Regions from separate parts of the Lederbergia graminis genome, predicted to be linked through region 1. Evidence: riboswitches for the same ligand, from Rfam matches in the RefSeq annotation. Region 1 holds a riboswitch; each other region holds the start of a gene.
What was found. A riboswitch is a leader RNA that binds a small molecule or an ion and turns the genes downstream of it on or off. The one in region 1 is predicted to bind S-adenosylmethionine.

Region 1 (3,265 bases):
CTAATAATCCTTGTTGTAATTATCCTTTTCCTATATCAAATCTTCAACGGAAATCCCGTCTCAAAACATTATTTAAAAGCTGGGTTAGAAGATTTTTTGGAAGAAGAATTTCCTGATTCAGAGTATCGCATAAATGGTGATGGGGTTTATGATTTTACTTTTGGCATGTATGGATTTGATGTTACAGAGTTTCGAGGGGACGACGAAATCGAGTATGTTTTTGAAGTGTGGGGAGCGGTGAAGCCAACAGACATCCACTACTATCCTGTTAATACTGATTATGAGCTAGGAGCAAAGTTCGGAAAAGAAATTAAAGAGCAGCTTTACGAAGGAATAGATTCAGAAATACCAGGGATTGTCACACAGATTGAATTTTATCTTGATGTACTAGAGGAAAAATACCCTCCTGATACAAAATGGAGTCATGATATAGAGTTAATTGAACCGTTTGATATTAACTTTTCGCTTGATGTAACAAATCTTTCAAAGGAGCAAACTTTAGAAGTAGTTCAAGTAATTCAAAAAACATTGAATAATGGTAAATATCCTTATAATGATGCAAAGATTGAGGGTTTTGTCTATGCAAAAGGAAGTAAAGACTACGCTAAATACACCGTAAACTTCGATAAGGACACTGATATCTCCTTACGTGTTATTAATGAACATTCAAAATAAAAATAAAAAGGAATGGTGATTTTTCATGTGGGAAATTGCTTTTTATGGAATAGTAGCGCCGATTGCAACTTTACTTTTTTCTTTGTTGGTAACGATTAAATTTAAACGCTACTTTATCGTACCAATTATTCTATTCATTGGTCTTAATATCCTTACTATCATTCTACCAATGGTCCAGAACGTTGGTTGGCAAGCGCTATTTGGTTGGGCAACATTTTATACAATTGTATCCCTTGTTATTTCGCTGATTGTTTGGTTTATTAGAAAAAAATAAGATCATTCGAGGATAAAGGTCTCCTAGTACGGGGCCTTTATCTTTTTTCAAAAAGATGTAACTCGAATCTTGTCGACAATTATTTGTTGATTAATCCGATTGAGTTACTTATAATAAAAACCAGTAAGAAAATCCAATATTTTACTCTTATCAAGAGAGGTGGAGGGACTGACCCTGCGAAACCTCAGCAACCAGCAACATTGCATGGTGCTAATTTCAGAAGAATACACTGTATTCTAAAGATGAGAACAGTTATGGTTTGATTTCCTTCAAATCCCCTACCCTTCTCTCATCTTTTGAGAGGAGGTTTTTTTATTGTAAATTTATTCACAAAAATCCAAGTATACATCTATGTTTAGTTAATTATAAAGGAGGGAATTTTCAATGAGTGAAATTGTAATTCTATCTGGTAGTCCATTTGAAAGTTCGCGATCAGATCAAGTACTCCGATACTTAGGGCGCTTATTACAACAAAAGGGCTTTCAAGTTACACATATTTCCGTTCGTGACGTACCACATAATGATTTATTTTTCGCAAACTTCAATAGCCCAGTAGTAGAAAGAATCGCTAAACAAATCCGTGATTCGAGTGGCATCATCGTCGGTTCTCCAGTTTATAAAGCTGCTTTTTCTGGAGTATTAAAAACATTGATTGATATTTTACCGCAAGAAATTTTAGAAGGAAAACCAGTTTTACCTTTAATGACTGGTGGCAGCAAGTCCCACTTACTAGCACTAGAGTTTTCCCTAAAACCGCTATTAGCAACACTAAAAGGCCAAAACTTAAAGGGAATATACCTGACAGATCAGGAAGTGGATAAGGAAAGCTTAGAACCTATATTAGACATTGACACATTAGCAAGAACCAAAAAACAACTTGATTATTTTACTGAAATTATCAAAAAACAAAGCAACCCAATCCCGGAACACTATACCATTTAACAAAGGAGAATAATGATGACCAAAAAAAGAATTTATTTAAATGCATTTGAAATGAATTGTGCTGGCCACCAATCACCTGGACTATGGACACATCCAGACGACCGCTCCCATCAATATAAGGATAGTGATTATTGGATTGAACTCGCCAAAATTTTGGAAAAAGGACGTTTTGATGCTGTTTTTCTTGCAGATGTACTAGGGACATATGATGTATACAATGGTTCAAGGGATGCGGCCGTTCGCCAAGGAGCACAATCACCAGTCAATGATCCACTGCTTGTCGTTCCACTTATGTCATCCGTAACAAAACATCTTGGTTTTGGGGTTACTGCATCGGTTACACATGAACACCCTTATACATTCGCGCGGAGAATGTCGACTCTAGATCACCTAACAAAAGGACGAGTAGGTTGGAATATCGTTACATCATACTTAAAAAGTGCTGCAGTAAACATGGGATTAGAAGACCAGATTAATCATGATGAACGCTATGATATTGCTGCGGAATATTTAGAAGTTTGCTATAAACTTTGGGAGAGCAGCTGGGAAGATGATGCTGTAAAAGTAGATAAAGAGAATCGTATATATACGGACCCCGATAAAGTCCATGATATTAACCATGAAGGGAAATATTATAAAGTTCCTGGTGCTCATTTATGTGAACCTTCCCCACAAAGAACACCAGTACTTTTCCAAGCAGGTGCATCAAACAAAGGTAGAGAATTTGCTGTAAAGAATGCTGAACTAGTTTTTATTGGAGCACCGACACTTACTATTGCCAAAGCAACAGTGAAAAAATTACGAGATGATTCAGTTAAGTATGGTCGAAATCCCGATGAAGTGAAAATATTAACGATGGTCACTCCAGTTGTTGGAAGAACGGAAGAAGAAGCTCAAGAAAAATATAATGAGTATAAAAAGCATATTAGCTATGAAGGTGCTCTTGCTTTATTTGGAGGTTGGACTGGTGTCGACTTATCTGGTTATGACCCTTCTACAATTGTAAAGTATGTGGAAAACGACTCTATCCGCTCCGCTCTAGAAAATTATACGAAAGTGGATCCTACACGCCAATGGACTGTTGGGGAAATTGCTGAACAGATTGGGATTGGCGGCATGGGAATCAATATGGTTGGAACTCCAGAGCAAATTGCAGATTTAATTGAAGAATGGGTAAATGAAGCTGGTGTAGATGGATTTAACATTGCATATGCAGTTTCACCAGGAACGTTCAAGGACTTCGCCGAACTTGTTGTACCTGTTTTACAAGCTAGAGGCAGAGTGCCAATTGGATATGAGGAAACAACATTAAGAGGTAACTTATTTGGTGCTGGCCCACAACTTCCTGATCATCATCCAGGTAAAAGCTACACA
Region 2 (3,265 bases), on a different contig from region 1:
TACATTCTTATCCAATCATTTATGTACATTATTAAGTTAGCATTTATAGATGGGTTTACTTTTCGATGCTGGGACCCTCCTTTTGTCTGCTCAGACATGTCTTTTGAACGATGGACGGACCCTTTTCAACGCTCAACGCTTCCTTTTCAACTCTGGGGAAGGGTTATTCGATGATAGATGTTCTTTTGAATGCTGGGACTCTCCTTTTGTGTGCTCAGACATGTCTTTTGAATGCTGAGCGGCCCCTTTTTGATGCTCGACGCTTCCTTTTCAACGCTGGGGAAGTTTTTTTCGATGATGGGTGTTCTTTTGGACACTGGGACTCTCCTTTTGTTCGCTCAGTCATGTCTTTTGAACGCTGGACGGACCCTTTTCGAAGCTCGTTGCTTCCTTTTCTACGCTGGGGAAGGTTTTTTCTATGATGGAAAGAATCCCCCTTATTAAAAATCAAAAAAGAACTAGAACATAAAATATGCTCTAGTTCTCTAGCATTCTATTATTTTACAGAAGTTGCTTCTACTGCTTTTGCAATTGCTTGATCAAGGTCTTCAGTAATATCTTCAATTGCTTCTAGACCAACTGCTAGACGAATTAATTCTTCTGTTACACCAACAAGTTTTAATTCCTCTGCATTTAATTGTTGATGCGTAGTAGAAGCAGGGTGGATGATTAATGATTTTGCATCTCCAACGTTTGCAACGTGAGAGAACAATTTCACGTTATCAATTGTTGTTCTACCAGCTTCACGTCCACCTTTAATACCGAAGTTAACAATCGCACCAGCACCTTTAGGGAAGTACTTTTTAGCTAACTCGTATGAAGGGTGATCTTCTAGACCAGGGTATGAAACCCATTCTACTGCATCATTTTTCTGTAAGTGTTCTGCTACTGCTTTTGCATTTTCTACGTGCTTTGCAATACGTAGGTGTAATGTTTCTAAACCTTGTAAGAAAATAAATGCATTGTCCGGACTTAAGCATGGTCCAAAGTCACGTAGCAATTGAACACGTAATTTTGTAGCAAATGCTGCATTTGGAATATCCACTCCAAAGCGAATACCATGGTATGTGTTGTCTGGTTCAGTGAAACCAGGGAATTTTCCGTTCGTCCAATCAAATTTACCTGCATCAACAACTACTCCACCGATAGCAGTTCCATGTCCACCAATCCATTTAGTTGCAGAATGGACTACGATATCTGCGCCCCATTCAATTGGATTTAATAAGTATGGTGTTGCAAACGTACTATCGACAATCAATGGAATACCATTCTCATGCGCAATATCAGCAACAGCTTCGATATCTAATACATGTAAACTTGGGTTACCAATTACTTCACCAAAGATAGCTTTTGTTTTTGGAGTAATTGCTTTGCGGAAGTTTTCCGGATCTTTTGGATCTACAAAATGAACTTTGATGCCATACTTCGGTAAGCTTACTGCAAATAAATTATATGTTCCACCATAAAGGTCTGTTGCAGCAACAATTTCATCACCTGCACCAGCTATGTTCAAAATAGAAAATGCGATAGCTGCCATACCTGAGGATAGAGCAACAGCTGCTGTTCCACCTTCTAGTAAAGCAACACGTTGTTCAAAAACATCTACTGTTGGATTCATGATACGAGTATATATATTACCTGTTTCTTGTAATCCAAATAATGCTTGTGCATGGTCTGTATTTTTAAATACATAGGATGTAGTGCGATATACTGGAACTGCTCTTGCACCTGTTTCATCCGGTTGTTGTGCACCATGAAGTAATAATGTTTCTGGTCTGAAGTTTTGTTCTGACATTGTAACGCCTCCTAAATTTGATTAAGTTGAGTAGAAAACTTGGATTAATTATTACAAAAACAGAAAGCCCTCTTCTTTGATAAGAAGAGGGCTTGATTTAACAGATCCCCATCTTATCTTCCAGACCGCTTCGACCTGTAGGAATTAGCACCTTTTCAGATAAACTCCTGAAGGTTGCCGGGCATCGCAGGGCCTATCCCTCCGCCGCTCTTGATAAGAATAATCCTAATATATTGATTTATGTAACTCTTGAAAACTAGTATATCTACAAACATTTACATTGTCAACTTTATTTTTGCATAATTTCTAAAAAAAGAAATAATATAGCATTTCTTACTTCATTTCCTTCACTAACCGTTCTATCATTTCCTCGTCCATTGGGCCAATTATCCGTTTATGAACAAGACCATTAGACTGTATTAAATAAGTAGTAGGAATAGCAATTCCTTTATACTTGTCCCATACGTCTCCTGATTGATCAAGTGGAATTGGAAATGATAATTTATATTCATCTATAAAATCGCTCACTTTTTTCTCTATATTGCTTCCACGCTCATTACTAGTTAAATTTACAGCAACAATTTCTACTTCATACTTATCTGCCTTTTTCTCGTAAAAGTTTTGCATATGAGGCATTTCGGCTTTACAAGGTGGACACCATGTTGCCCAAAAATTTAAGATTACTTTCTTGCCATTTAAATCTGATAATCTAACTGTTTCACCTTCGAGTGTCTTTAATTCAAAATCTGGAGGAATATCTCCTTCAGACACACCTTCTGCAAATGATCCTATACTTGTTTCATATGCAGCATCAATTAAAAATTCTTCCGCAGCTTGGTTATCCGCTTTCTTTTCTTTTGTATCTTGTATGACATGAAAGATTAATATGCCACAAAGTACTCCTAGCAAAAGAACTCCAAAGGTTTTCTTCATCCTTACAACCACCTCTGCTTCAACATAACCTCATATTATAAGATTGGAGATAATAAACGAGAAATAGACTCTTTGAATCTAATTCCTAGTGAACGATTTTTATATTCTTCCATTGTTAATTCTCGTGACTTTTCCATATCATTTCCAAATATGTTTACAAGCTCTTCTACTAATGCCTGGTCATATAGGAATGCATTTACTTCAAAGTTCAGTCGAAAACTTCTTAAATCAATATTCGCAGTACCTACTGTAGCGATTTTCCCATCTGCAATCATTGTTTTCGCATGAATAAAGCCGTTTTCATAAATATAGACCTTGCCACCTGTTTTTAACAATTCACCTACATGGGAATACGTTGCCCAATAGACGAAAGGATGGTCTGGTTTGTTCGGAATCATTAACCTTACATCAATTCCTGATAATGCCGCAATTTTTAATGCATCTAGTACACTTGCATCTGGAATAAAATAAGGTGTTTGTATATAAATATATTTCTTAGCTGAGGAAATAATTTTTAACATGCCATATTTTATTTGT
Region 3 (3,265 bases), on a different contig from region 1:
GATTTCTGCCGTTTCGTACGGTGTGTTTTCTGAAACAGTTAATTTTTATGTCATGCAAGCTGTAGAAGTTCTAATTAATCCTTCACAATACATTGACGCAGTGTTGTATTAACCACAGTAAGGAGGAATGCAAAAAGTGGCTTTTCAAATTTTATTAAATTTTTTACTAGCATCCATTTGGATGTTTTTCCAAAATTCAATTTCTGTAACGACATTTACAGTAGGCTACCTTCTAGGATTATTGATTATATTTATTATGCGCCGCTTCTTTTCATCGCGATTTTATTTTTATCGGATACTAGCTATAATAAAACTCTTGTTGATCTTTATACGTGAGTTAATATATTCGAACCTAGCAGTTTTAAGAAATATATTAAGTCCTAAACTTACCATTCAGCCTGGAATATTTGCTCTTGATACAAAGCTTACAGCAGAATGGGAAATCACCCTGCTTGCAAACTTAATAACTTTAACTCCAGGGACACTTGTAATAAACGTTTCAAATGATAAAAAAACACTCTATATCCATGCAATGGATATTAAAGATGTGGAAGATACGGTGAAAAGTATTAGAAATACTTTTGAGAAGACCATTATGGAGGTGAGTCGCTAGTGCTTGAAACTGTATTAACAATCGCACTTTTTGGATTTGCGCTATCATCCCTATTTTTATTAATACGTATCGTAAAAGGACCTACTACACCTGATAGAGTAGTTGCACTTGATGCAATGGGAATTAATTTGGCTGCAATTACAGCACTAGCTTCTATGTTATTAAGTACAAAGGCGTTTCTCGATGTGATTATTTTATTTGGTATCCTTTCTTTCATCGGAACTGTTTCATTTTCGAAGTTCTTACAGAAAGGGGATATTATTGAATATGAGCGCAGGGATTGAAATTACAATATGTGTTCTAGTTTTAATTGGTACATTTTTAAGCATTGTTTCAAGTGTAGGTGTTTTGCGTTTACCTGATGTATACACTCGTAACCATGCAGCATCCAAATCTACAACGCTAGGCGTATTAGTAACATTAGGAGCAACATTGCTTTACTTTTACTCTGCAGACGGAGAAATAAACCCACGAATTTTATTGGGAATAGTATTTATCTTTTTGACTGCTCCTGTATCAGGTCATTTAATAGCACGCGCTGCTTACTTTTCAGGAGTAAAACTACATAAGCGTAGTGTACAAGACGACTTAGACGTTAAGACAAAAGAGATAAAATCCAAATAAAATTGTTTATGTATCACCTTGCATTTGTAAATTTAATACAAAAATTCATCTTGACATCATCATATTACTAACGTTATGATTATTCTAATAATTTAACAATTGAATTACTTTTCTTATCAAGAGAAGCAGAGGGACTGGCCCAATGAAGCTTCAGCAACCAGCCTACTGGCAAGGTGCTAAATCCAGCGAACTTTTTAGGTTCGAAAGATGAGAAGGAACGAATGTCATAAACTCGTAAAGCCTTCTTTTGAAGGCTTTTTTTTAACGAAAGGAAGAAAATATGTATGAATTTACTAGAAAAATTAAAATCTAATGTACTAACCGCAGATGGAGCCATGGGAACATTACTATACTCATACGGTATTGATTATTGTTATGAAGAATTAAATCTTGCAAAACCAGAAATAATAGAGAAAATTCATCAAGAGTATATTTCAGCCGGTGCTGATATTATTCAAACAAATAGTTATAGTGCCAATGCTATTAAACTAGCTCGTCATGGTTTAGAAAACCAAGTAAAAGCAATTAACGAAGCCGCTATCAACATTGCTAAACAAGCAGCTGCACCTGGTGGACAATATGTCCTTGGAACAATTGGTGGCATACGTGGAATTCGCAAAAGTGATGCAACATTAGAAGAAATCATTACATCTGTAAATGAACAAGTACAATACCTCCTAGCAGGTAATCCTGATGGACTCTTACTAGAAACATATTATGATTTTGAAGAACTATCCACAGTAGTAACTCATTTACGAAAATTAACAGACACCCCCATTATTGCTCAAGTTTCTATGCATGATCCTGGTGTATTACAAAATGGACTAGCACTAAACGAAGCATTACACCAACTTGTATCGATAGGTGCTGATGTTGTCGGTGTTAATTGTCGACTTGGTCCATATCATACCATCCAAGCATTTGAATCTGTAACATTACCTAAAAACGCATTTTTATCTGCATTTCCAAATGCAAGTCTCCTTGATGTAGAAGATGGTCGTGTCGTCTTTGAATCAGAAGCTGATTATTTTGGACGTGCCGCTCTCCTTCTACGTGATGAAGGTGTTCGTTTAATCGGTGGTTGTTGTGGGACTACACCAAAGCATATTGCCGCTGTAAAAAAACGAATTGGAGAAATTCCTCCAATAAACAAGAAAACTGTCACTCCACAAAAACCAATCGTTATTCGAGAAGCTGAGCCAACTAAAAACGAACCACTCCATGAAAAGGCGAAAAAGAAAAGGACTATAATTGTGGAGCTAGATACACCTCGACACCTTGACACCACTAAGTTTATTGATGGAGCAAAAGTGCTAAATGAAGCTGGAATTGATGCTATCACAATGGCAGATAACTCCTTGGCATCTCCGAGAATTAGTAATATGGCAATGGGATCCATTTTAAAAATGGAAAACAACATTCGTCCTCTTGCTCATATTACGTGTAGAGATAGAAATTTAATTGGACTACAATCACATTTAATGGGACTGGATGCACTTGGAATTCATGATATTCTCGCTGTTACTGGTGACCCAACGAAAATAGGAGATTTCCCTGGTGCTACGAGTGTATATGATGTTTCTAGTATGGATTTACTTCAACTAATTAAAAAGCTGAATGAAGGTATTTCATTTTCCGGAAAGCCATTGCGGAAGAAAGCTAATTTCTCTGTCGCAGCTGCTTTTAATCCAAATGTTCACCAATTACACCGTGCCGTCCAACGCCTAGAGAAGAAAATAGCCAAAGGTGCTGATTATTTCATTACACAGCCTGTTTATACGAAGGAAAAAATTATTGATATCTATGAAGCAACAAAACATTTATCAGAACCGATTTTCATTGGTATTATGCCTCTTACAAACATACGAAATGCCGAGTTTTTACACAATGAGGTACCTGGAATAAAACTATCAGATGAAGTATTAGAGCGTATGCGGGCATGTGGAGAAAATCGTGAACAAGCGACAGCAGAGGGTGTTCAAATTGCAAAAGAACTAATTGATACTGCTGCTGATTTATTTAATGGTA

Region 2: linked by a shared signal. The riboswitch ahead of ACFPM4_RS20425 (O-acetylhomoserine aminocarboxypropyltransferase/cysteine synthase family protein) and the one ahead of ssuE (NADPH-dependent FMN reductase) in region 1 are both predicted to bind S-adenosylmethionine.
Region 3: linked by a shared signal. The riboswitch ahead of ACFPM4_RS06070 (bifunctional homocysteine S-methyltransferase/methylenetetrahydrofolate reductase) and the one ahead of ssuE (NADPH-dependent FMN reductase) in region 1 are both predicted to bind S-adenosylmethionine.

The regions. Positions count from the first base shown of each region.
Region 1 covers NZ_JBHSMC010000027.1:143,963-147,227, forward strand. The annotation lists gene ACFPM4_RS17695 (YfjL-like protein) at 1-675, shown strand, start outside; gene ACFPM4_RS17700 (DUF2651 family protein) at 701-949, shown strand; SAM riboswitch class I at 1,094-1,198, shown strand; gene ssuE (NADPH-dependent FMN reductase) at 1,334-1,891, shown strand; gene ACFPM4_RS17710 (LLM class flavin-dependent oxidoreductase) at 1,907-3,265, shown strand, end outside.
Region 2 covers NZ_JBHSMC010000046.1:65,480-68,744, reverse strand. The annotation lists gene ACFPM4_RS20425 (O-acetylhomoserine aminocarboxypropyltransferase/cysteine synthase family protein) at 497-1,795, opposite strand; SAM riboswitch class I at 1,906-2,015, opposite strand; gene ACFPM4_RS20420 (redoxin domain-containing protein) at 2,129-2,728, opposite strand; gene cls (cardiolipin synthase) at 2,764-3,265, opposite strand, start outside.
Region 3 covers NZ_JBHSMC010000004.1:44,017-47,281, forward strand. The annotation lists gene ACFPM4_RS06050 (Na+/H+ antiporter subunit D) at 1-112, shown strand, start outside; gene ACFPM4_RS06055 (Na+/H+ antiporter subunit E) at 137-613, shown strand; gene ACFPM4_RS06060 (Na(+)/H(+) antiporter subunit F1) at 634-897, shown strand; gene mnhG (monovalent cation/H(+) antiporter subunit G) at 881-1,237, shown strand; SAM riboswitch class I at 1,348-1,451, shown strand; gene ACFPM4_RS06070 (bifunctional homocysteine S-methyltransferase/methylenetetrahydrofolate reductase) at 1,522-3,265, shown strand, end outside.